Regions from separate parts of the Streptomyces sp. NPDC047971 genome, predicted to be linked through region 3. Evidence: riboswitches for the same ligand, from Rfam matches in the RefSeq annotation. Region 3 holds a riboswitch; each other region holds the start of a gene.

Region 1 (2,192 bases), on a different contig from region 3:
CCAGCTGCTCCTCGGTCAGCCAGTCCTGGTCGTGCCCGCCGGCCTCGATCAGGGCGTAGATCAGCTCGTCGCCGTCGCCGGAGACCAGGCCCGGAATGTCCTCGACCGGACCGAAGTCGTATCCCTCCTCCCGCAGTCGGCGCAGCAGCGCGACGGCGGAGGCGGGGGTGTCCAGACCGACCGCGTTGCCGATCCGGGAGTGCTTGGTCGGGTACGCGGACAGGACCAGGGCGAGCTTCTTCTCGGCGTTCGGGATGTGGCGGAGCCGGGCGTGACGGACCGCGATCCCGGCGACGCGGGCGGCCCGTTCGGCGTCGGCGACGTACGCGGGCAAACCGTCCTCGTCGATCTCCTTGAACGAGAACGGAACGGTGATGAGCCGGCCGTCGAACTCGGGGACGGCGACCTGGCTCGCCGCGTCCAGCGGGGAGAGACCCTCGTCGTTCTCCTCCCAGGCCGCGCGCGAACCGGTCAGGCAGAGCGCCTGGAGGATCGGCACGTCGAGCGCGGCCAGCGCGCCCGCGTCCCATGCCTCCTCGTCGCCGCCGGCCTGCGCCTCGGCGGGCTTGGTGCCGCCCGCCGCGAGGACGGTGGTGACGACCGCGTCGGCGGTGCGGAGCCGGTCGAGCAGCTCCGGCTCGGGGGCCCGCAGCGAGGCCACGTACAGCGGGAGGGGCCGGGCGCCGGCGTCCTCGATCGCCCCGCACAGCGCGTCCACGAAGCCGGTGTTCCCGCTCATGTGGTGGGCGCGGTAATAGAGCACGGCGACGGTGGGGCCGGTGGACGTGCGCGCGGTGCGCTCCAGCGGGCCCCAGGTCGGGGCGGCCGCCGGGGACTCGAAGCCGTGACCGGTGAGCAGAACGGTGTCGGAGAGGAAGCGGGCCAGCTGCTCCAGGTTCGCGGGGCCGCCGTGCGCCAGGTAGGCGTGCGCCTCGGTGGCGACACCGACGGGGACGGTGGACGCCTCCATCAGCTGGGCGTCGGGGGCCTGTTCGCCGCTGAGGACGACCATCGGCTTCCCGGCGGCGCGCACCGCGTCGAGGCCGTCCTCCCAGGAACGGAGGCCGCCGAGGAGGCGGACGACGACGAGCTCGGCCTCGGCCAGGAGGCCGGTCAGGTCGGCGAGGGGGAGACGGGCGGGGTTGGCGAAGCGGTACTCCACCGGGCCGCCGGCCGCGCGGGCGCTGAGCAGGTCGGTGTCGGAGTGCGACAGCAGCAGGAGCATGGCGAGCGCAGGCCTTCCTCGGGGTTGTCCGCGCCCCGGGTGGTCGTATGGACGGCGGGAGTTCCTGACTCACCGGTCCCGGGGTCGTGCTCGCGCACGTCCGGGCCGGCTCACAGTGGCGGGACCGCGCCGGATTCTCACCGGGCTTCCTCCCCGGGGTCCTGGGACCCCATGCCGTCTGCATAGTAGATCGTGCGGTCGACGGGCCGGTGCGGGTGGCGGAGTCGGCCGGATCACACCGCGGGCGGGACCGTCGTCGCGACGCCGCGACGACGGGCGAGGACCGGACGGTGCGCGGGAGGCGCCCCGGGCGGCGGGACCGAGGCGCTCCGGGCGACGGTGGCCCGGCGGCCCGGCCGGATCGCGGCCGGTGGGGGGATCCTCATGGCCGGATCGCGGCCGGTGAGGGCTTCCTCGTGGCCGGATCACACCCGGTGGCCGCCCGGTGGCCCGTCGGTATGCTCGCCGCCATGCCGCCCACCCCGCCCCCGACGCCCGACCCGGGCGAACCTCGCATACGGGACCGTGGCGACGCGTGCCCCGGGGCGCTGCGCCTGCACTCCGCCGACGACGGCCGCCTCGCCCGACTCCGCCTGCCCGGAGGTTGTTTGACCCCTCGTCAGGTCGAGATCCTGGCCGGCGCGGCGGAGACCCTGGGCGACGGGCGACTCAGCATCACCTCCCGCGGCAACGCCGAGCTGCGCGGCCTCGCCGACGACTGCGGGGCGCGGCTCGCGGCGCTCCTCGCCGAGGCGGGCCTGCTGCCCTCCCCCACCCACGAACGCGTCCGCAACATCGTCGCCTCCCCGGCCTCGGGTCTCGACGGACTCGGCGCCGCCGACGTGCAGTTGTGGGCCCGCGAACTGGACGCCCACCTGCGCTCCGCGCCCTGGGCGGCGGCGCTCTCCGGCCGGTTCCTCTTCGTCCTCGACGACGGGCGGGGTGACGTCGCCGGGCTCGGCGGCGA
Region 2 (2,192 bases), on a different contig from region 3:
AATCCCGGCCGTGACCAGCGTTCCATGGCCGCCGCCGTCTCCCTGGACACCTCCACCATGGCCGATGTGGCCCGCAGACTGGAGAACCGCGGCCTGCTCGCCCGCCACACCGCGGCCTCCGACGGCCGTCGCAAGCTGCTGTACCTCACGGACGCCGGCCGCGAGACCCTGCGCGAGGCCAACGACCGGACCCGGTCGCTCGACAAGATCCTCCTGGAGTCCTTCGGCGAGGGGGAGCGCGCACCGCTCGTCGCCACGCTCCAGGCGCTCGCCGACCACTGGGAGGGGCTGGCGGAGGGCTCGTGACCCACGCCGGCGGGCGATGACGGTGTGATCGCGCCACGCCGCGGGGGAGGGGTGGACTTACTAGGACGTCCAACTATATGTTCGTGACAAGCCCGCGGTGCAGGGAAGCCGGTGTGAATCCGGCGCGGTCCCGCCACTGTGACCGGGGAGCGTGCTCTTCAGCAGGTCAGGCCACTGACGGAAACCATCCGTCGGGAAGGCCGGAGAGCGTGCGCTGATCCGGGAGCCAGGATACCGGCCGTGGGGTGTTCCGTGTTGTCCACGAGGATGGAGCAGACACGCATGGCACCGGTACGTGACCACGACCCTGGTGATCCGGCGGAGTACCCGAACCCCGAGGCCCTGTCCCCGCGTTCGTGACTCGACGAGGGCGCCCTCGCCCTCCCCTGTCTCGCGGAAGGACCCGCGTGCGCGCACCCCGATCGGTGCCGTCCTCGCGGCCCTGGCCGCGCCTTCCTCGGATCCGTACCTGACGAGAGCAGGCTTCGATGGTCCGCGAACTCACCCATTTCATCGGCGGAAAGCACACCCCCGGCACGTCCGGTCTCTTCGCCGACGTGTACGACCCCAACACCGGCGCCGTCCAGGCCAGGGTGCCCCTGGCCGGGCGCGCCGACACCGAGGCGGCGATCGCCGACGCGGAGGAGGCCCAGCGCGAATGGGGCCGGTGGAACCCGCAGCGACGCGCCCGCGTCCTGCTGCGGTTCCTCCAACTCGTCGAGGGCGAAAGGGAATCACTCGCCCGACTGCTCTCCGCCGAGCACGGAAAGACCGTCGCCGACGCCCACGGCGATCTGCAACGCGGCCTGGAGGTCGTGGAGTTCGCCGCCGGGATCCCGCACCTTCTCAAGGGCGAGTTCACCGACAACGCCGGCGCCGGCATCGACGTGCACTCGCTCCGCAGCCCGCTGGGCGTCGTCGCCGGGATCACCCCCTTCAACTTCCCGGCGATGATCCCGCTGTGGAAGGCAGCGCCGGCCCTGGCCTGCGGAAACGCGTTCATCCTCAAGCCCTCCGAGCGTGACCCCTCCGTACCGCTGCGGCTCGCCGAGCTGTTCCTGGAGGCCGGACTGCCGCCCGGTGTGCTGAACGTGGTCAACGGCGGCAAGGAGGCCGTCGACACCCTCCTCGAAGACCCCCGCGTCCAGGCCCTCGGCTTCGTCGGCTCCACCCCGATCGCGGCGCACATCTACGCCACCGCGGCCGCGAACGGCAAGCGCGCCCAGTGCTTCGGCGGTGCCAAGAACCACATGATCGTGATGCCGGACGCCGACCTCGACCAGGCCGCCGACGCGCTGATCGGCGCCGGCTACGGCTCCGCGGGAGAGCGCTGCATGGCGATCTCCGTCGCCGTTCCCGTCGGTGAGGAGACCGCCGACAAGCTGGTGGCGAAGCTGAAGGAGCGCATCGCCTCCCTGCGTATCGGCACCTCCGACGACCCGGACGCCGACTTCGGTCCCCTCGTCAGCCGGGACGCCCTGGACCGGGTCGATCGCTACGTCGGCATCGGCGTCGACGAGGGAGCGGAACTCGTCGTCGACGGGCGGGGGTTCACCCTTCCCGGGCACGAGAACGGCTTCTTCGCGGGAGCCTCGCTCTTCGACCGCGTCACCCCGGCCATGCGGATCTACCAGGAGGAGATCTTCGGCCCGGTGCTGTGCGTCGCACGGGCCGCCGACTACGAGGAGGCCCTGCGGCTGCCGAGTGAGCACCCGTACGGGAACGGCGTGGCCGTCTTCACCCGCGACGGGGACACCGCCCGCGACTTCACCCGCCGCGTCAGCGCCGGCATGGTCGGCGTCAACGTCCCCATTCCGGTGCCCGTGGCCTACCACACCTTCGGCGGCTGGAAGCGGTCCGGATTCGGCGACCTGAACCAGCACGGG
Region 3 (2,192 bases):
TCGTGCCCCCGGGCACCACCCTCTCCGCACGCGACGCGGGCTACGTCCCGCCGTCCCTCACGGAACCGGAGCTGCGCCGCCGCGGCCGCTGACTCCCGGCCGGACCGCGCTCGGCGTCGGGCGCGGTCCGGCTCCGCCGCGCGGAGCGCGCGGATCCGGCACCCCGTGCGGGGTGCCGGGCGGATGTCAGAGGTGTCTGCGACGATGCGTCGCATGGACGAGGCAGTCATCCCGGTCCTCCGGGTCAGCGACGCGGCGGCGGCCGTCGCCTGGTACGAGCGGCTCGATTTCACCCAGCAGTGGGTCCACCGCTTCGAGCCCGGGTTTCCCGCGTTCGTGGAGGTGGCCCGGGGCGAGGTCCGCCTGTTCCTGTCGGAGCACCGGGGCGACGCCCGCCCCGACACCCTGGTCTACCTCCGTGTGCGTGATGTCGACGCCGTGGCCGCCGAGTTCGGGGCGCGGGTGGAGGAGGCTCCCTGGGCGCGCGAGATCGAGCTGCGGGACCCGGACGGCAACCGGCTCCGCGTCGGAACGCCCAGGACATGACGCGGGGCTCCGCGCGGGCACCGCGTTGTCCTGATTCCGTATCCGGATGGTGGACTCCGCTCGCCGCTGAGCGGTCGCGCCCCCTAGTCTGGCGGGGCAGCTGGTTCGCCCCGTCCGCCAGGCGGGATGCGTCGTAAGAGGGAACCCGGTGGGAATCCGGGACTGCCCCGCAGCGGTGAGCGGGAACGACCGCCGTCATACGCACTGGGACCGCGAGGTCCTGGGAAGCGACGGCCAGTAGGTGTCCGCCGGTTCGATCCGGTGGGCGTGCTCGCGAGTCCGAAGACCTGCCCGTTGCCCGCACGCGGACGATTCCGCGCGCGGACATCCCGGTGACCTCGTGGGCGGGTTGGGAGTCCCCCGGACATAGTCCAGGGGGAGGACATGGCGAGCGGCACGTGCGGAGTTCTCCCGCGGCGTGGCCCGCGCGTTCTGTCGTTCCTTCGCGTCCGCGTCCCGTCTCCGGGGATGTTTCCGGACACATCTCGCGAAGGAGAGACCGTGACAGCGAAGCCCGCAGCCGCGGCAGCACGAGCCACCGTGTACGGCTACCCCCGCCAGGGGCGGAGCCGCGACCTGAAGAAGGCCGTCGAGGGCTACTGGAAGGGCGGCGTCACCGCCGACGACCTCCGTCGGACGGCGGCCGGCCTCCGCCGTGCGAACTGGCGGCAGTTGGCCGACGCCGGCATCCACGAGGTGCCGACCGGCGACTTCTCGTACTACGACCACGTCCTGGACACCAGTGTCATGGTCGGCGCCGTCCCCGCACGCCACCGCGCCGCCGTCGAGGCGGACGCGCTCGACGGGTACTTCGCGATGGCCCGCGGCACCCGGGACGTGGCGCCGCTGGAGATGACCAAGTGGTTCGACACCAACTACCACCACCTGGTCCCCGAGCTCGGACCCGACACCGTCTTCGCCGCCGACTCCGCCAAGCAGGTGGCCGAGCTGAAGGAGGCCCTCGGGCTGGGCCTGGCCGCGCGGCCCGTGCTCGTCGGCCCCCTCACCTACCTGCTGCTCGCCAAGCCCGCCCCCGGTGTGGCCCCCGACTTCGAGCCGCTGACCCTGCTCGACCGGCTGCTCCCGGTGTACGCGGAGGTGCTCGCCGATCTCCGCGCGGCCGGTGCCGAGTGGGTGCAGCTGGACGAGCCCGCGCTCGTCCAGGACCGCACCCCGGCCGAGTTGAACGCCGCCGCCCGCGCCTACCGGGATCTGGGAACCGCCACCGACCGGCCCAAGCTGCTCGTCGCCTCCTACTTCGACCGCCTCGGCGACGCGCTCCAGGTGCTCGCCGCCGCCCCGGTGGAGGGCCTCGCCCTCGACTTCACCGGCTCCGCCGCGGCGAACCTCACGGATCTCGCCGCGGTCGGCGGCCTGCGCGCCAAGCGGCTGGTCGCCGGGGTGGTCGACGGCCGCAACATCTGGATCAACGACCTGCAGAGGTCGCTGGCCACCCTCGGCACCCTGCTCGGCCTCGCCGACCGGGTCGATGTCGCCGCGTCCTGCTCCCTGCTGCACGTCCCGCTGGACGCGACGGCCGAGCACGACATCGACCCGCGGATCCGCCGCTGGCTCGCCTTCGCCCGCCAGAAGACCACCGAGGTCGCCACCCTCGCGCGCGGTCTCGCCGAGGGCACCGACGCGAT
Region 4 (2,192 bases), on a different contig from region 3:
GAGGGCGTCGACGAGACCTCTCCGTCGGACTACACGGCGGACGCGGGCGACGCGGGCGTCAAGGCGCTGCCCAAGGTCGGCGCCGGTCACTGACCTTCACGTACGGCGAAGGGCCCGGGGTCTCCGCGAGGGAATCCCGGGCCCTTCGCCGTGCCCCCGAGGCAGACTGCCCTCCATGGACTTCACCATCAGGGCGGTACGGCCCGAGGAGTACGAGGCCCTCGGCGACATCACCGCGCGCGCCTTCCTCGACGAGGGGCACCTCGACTTCGGCGAGGACGACCCCTATCTCCGCCTGCTGCGGGACGTGGCCCGACGGGACGCCGAGGCGGAGGTGCTGGTGGCGGTGGACCGCGCCGGCACGGTCCTCGGCGGCGTGACCTTCGCCGCCGGCGGCGGGGAGTGGGCGGACATCGCGGTCGAGGGAGAGGCCGAGTTCCGGATGCTCGCCGTGGCGAAGGACGCCCGGGGCCGGGGTGTCGGCGAGGCACTCGTACGGTTCTGTGTGGAGCGGGCCCGGGAGACCCCTGGATGCCGGCGGCTGGTGCTCTCCACCCAGTCCACCATGGCCTCCGCGCACCGGATCTACGAGCGGACGGGCTTCGTCCGGACCCCGGAACGGGACTGGAGGCCGCTGGCCGACATGGATCCCCTGTACACCTACAGCCTGGAGCTCTGAACCGCCAACGACACAACATGTGGGGGGTGCTTCGAGGAGCGCCCCCCACATGTATGCTCTTGCTCGTTGTCCTCGCAGGGGAATCCGGTGCAAATCCGGAACTGTCCCGCAACGGTGTGGTTTCTGTGTGCTTGCACGCCGACCGAGTCCGAAGACCTGCGGACAGCGCACCCGGTCCAGCCGTTCCGGGTGCCACAGATGTCCGGGCCTCGCGGAGTGGGCCGCGGCGCGGCGCTGCCCTGCGTACGGGCGCGCCCTCGCCCGCCTTCCCCCGCCGGCCCCGAGCCGAGCGAGGGAGAGCCCCCACGTGACCATCGCGCCCGCCGATCCGGCCGCAGCGATCGAGAGCGACGGACCCGGGACCGTACTCCTGCGGACCCTGACCGACCTCACCGCCGATCTCCCCGACACCGACCCCGGCAAGGTCGCCGCCGCCGCGCTGCGCGGCCGCAACGCCGGTTCGGACGAGGCCGAACTGCGCGAGCTGGCCACGGAGGCGGCCGCCGGTCTGATCGCCGAGGACCCGGCCTACTCCCGGCTCGCCGCCCGGCTCCTGACCATCACGATCGCCGACGAGGCGGCCGGGCAGGGCGCGTACTCCTTCTCCGCCTCGGTCGCCGTCGGGCACCACGAGGGCCTGATCGCCGACCGCACCGCGGAGTTCGTCCGGCTGCACGCCGAGCGGCTCGACGCGCTGATCGACGGGGACGCGGACGACCGCTTCGGCTACTTCGGTCTGCGCACCCTCTTCTCCCGCTACCTGCTGCGCCACCCGATCACCCGCAAGGTGATCGAGACCCCGCAGCACTTCATGCTGCGCGTCGCCTGCGGTCTGGCCGCGGACGACTCCACCCGCGCGCTGGACGAGGTCGCGGCGCTGTACGGGCTGATGAGCCGGCTCGACTACCTGCCCTCCTCCCCCACGCTCTTCAACTCCGGCACCCGCCACCCGCAGATGTCCTCCTGCTACCTGCTGGACTCCCCGCTCGACGAGCTGGACTCGATCTACGACCGCTACCACCAGGTCGCACGGCTGTCGAAGCACGCCGGCGGCATCGGCCTCTCGTACTCCCGCATCCGCGCCCGCGGTTCGCTGATCCGCGGCACCAACGGGCACTCCAACGGCATCGTGCCGTTCCTCAAGACGCTCGACGCCTCCGTCGCCGCCGTGAACCAGGGCGGCCGGCGCAAGGGCGCGGCCGCGGTCTACCTGGAGACCTGGCACGCGGACATCGAGGAGTTCCTGGAGCTGCGCGACAACACCGGTGAGGACGCCCGGCGTACGCACAACCTGAACCTCGCGCACTGGATCCCGGACGAGTTCATGCGCCGGGTCAACGCGGACGCCGACTGGTCGCTGTTCTCCCCGGCCGACGTGCCCGAGCTCGTCGACCTGTGGGGCGAGGAGTTCGACGCCGCCTACCGGGCCGCCGAGGCGAAGGGCCTGGCCCGCAAGACCATGCCGGCCCGTGACCTGTACGGCCGGATGATGCGGACCCTGGCCCAGACCGGC

The links. Region 3 has a riboswitch for cobalamin ahead of metE (5-methyltetrahydropteroyltriglutamate--homocysteine S-methyltransferase). Riboswitches for the same ligand answer to the same signal wherever they lie in the genome.
Region 1: linked by a shared signal. The riboswitch ahead of cobN (cobaltochelatase subunit CobN) and the one ahead of metE (5-methyltetrahydropteroyltriglutamate--homocysteine S-methyltransferase) in region 3 are both predicted to bind cobalamin.
Region 2: linked by a shared signal. The riboswitch ahead of AB0D99_RS03435 (CoA-acylating methylmalonate-semialdehyde dehydrogenase) and the one ahead of metE (5-methyltetrahydropteroyltriglutamate--homocysteine S-methyltransferase) in region 3 are both predicted to bind cobalamin.
Region 4: linked by a shared signal. The riboswitch ahead of AB0D99_RS28770 (ribonucleoside-diphosphate reductase subunit alpha) and the one ahead of metE (5-methyltetrahydropteroyltriglutamate--homocysteine S-methyltransferase) in region 3 are both predicted to bind cobalamin.

The regions. Positions count from the first base shown of each region.
Region 1 covers NZ_JBEZNW010000010.1:158,193-160,384, reverse strand. The annotation lists gene cobN (cobaltochelatase subunit CobN) at 1-1,225, opposite strand, end outside; cobalamin riboswitch at 1,261-1,419, opposite strand; gene AB0D99_RS13155 (cobalamin biosynthesis protein CobG) at 1,684-2,192, shown strand, end outside.
Region 2 covers NZ_JBEZNW010000002.1:196,928-199,119, reverse strand. The annotation lists gene AB0D99_RS03440 (MarR family winged helix-turn-helix transcriptional regulator) at 1-306, shown strand, start outside; cobalamin riboswitch at 385-564, shown strand; gene AB0D99_RS03435 (CoA-acylating methylmalonate-semialdehyde dehydrogenase) at 795-2,192, shown strand, end outside.
Region 3 covers NZ_JBEZNW010000007.1:1,234-3,425, reverse strand. The annotation lists gene AB0D99_RS09220 (aldo/keto reductase) at 1-92, shown strand, start outside; gene AB0D99_RS09215 (glyoxalase superfamily protein) at 214-546, shown strand; cobalamin riboswitch at 681-835, shown strand; gene metE (5-methyltetrahydropteroyltriglutamate--homocysteine S-methyltransferase) at 1,048-2,192, shown strand, end outside.
Region 4 covers NZ_JBEZNW010000039.1:32,067-34,258, forward strand. The annotation lists gene mctP (monocarboxylate uptake permease MctP) at 1-93, shown strand, start outside; gene AB0D99_RS28765 (N-acetyltransferase) at 176-679, shown strand; cobalamin riboswitch at 726-858, shown strand; gene AB0D99_RS28770 (ribonucleoside-diphosphate reductase subunit alpha) at 987-2,192, shown strand, end outside.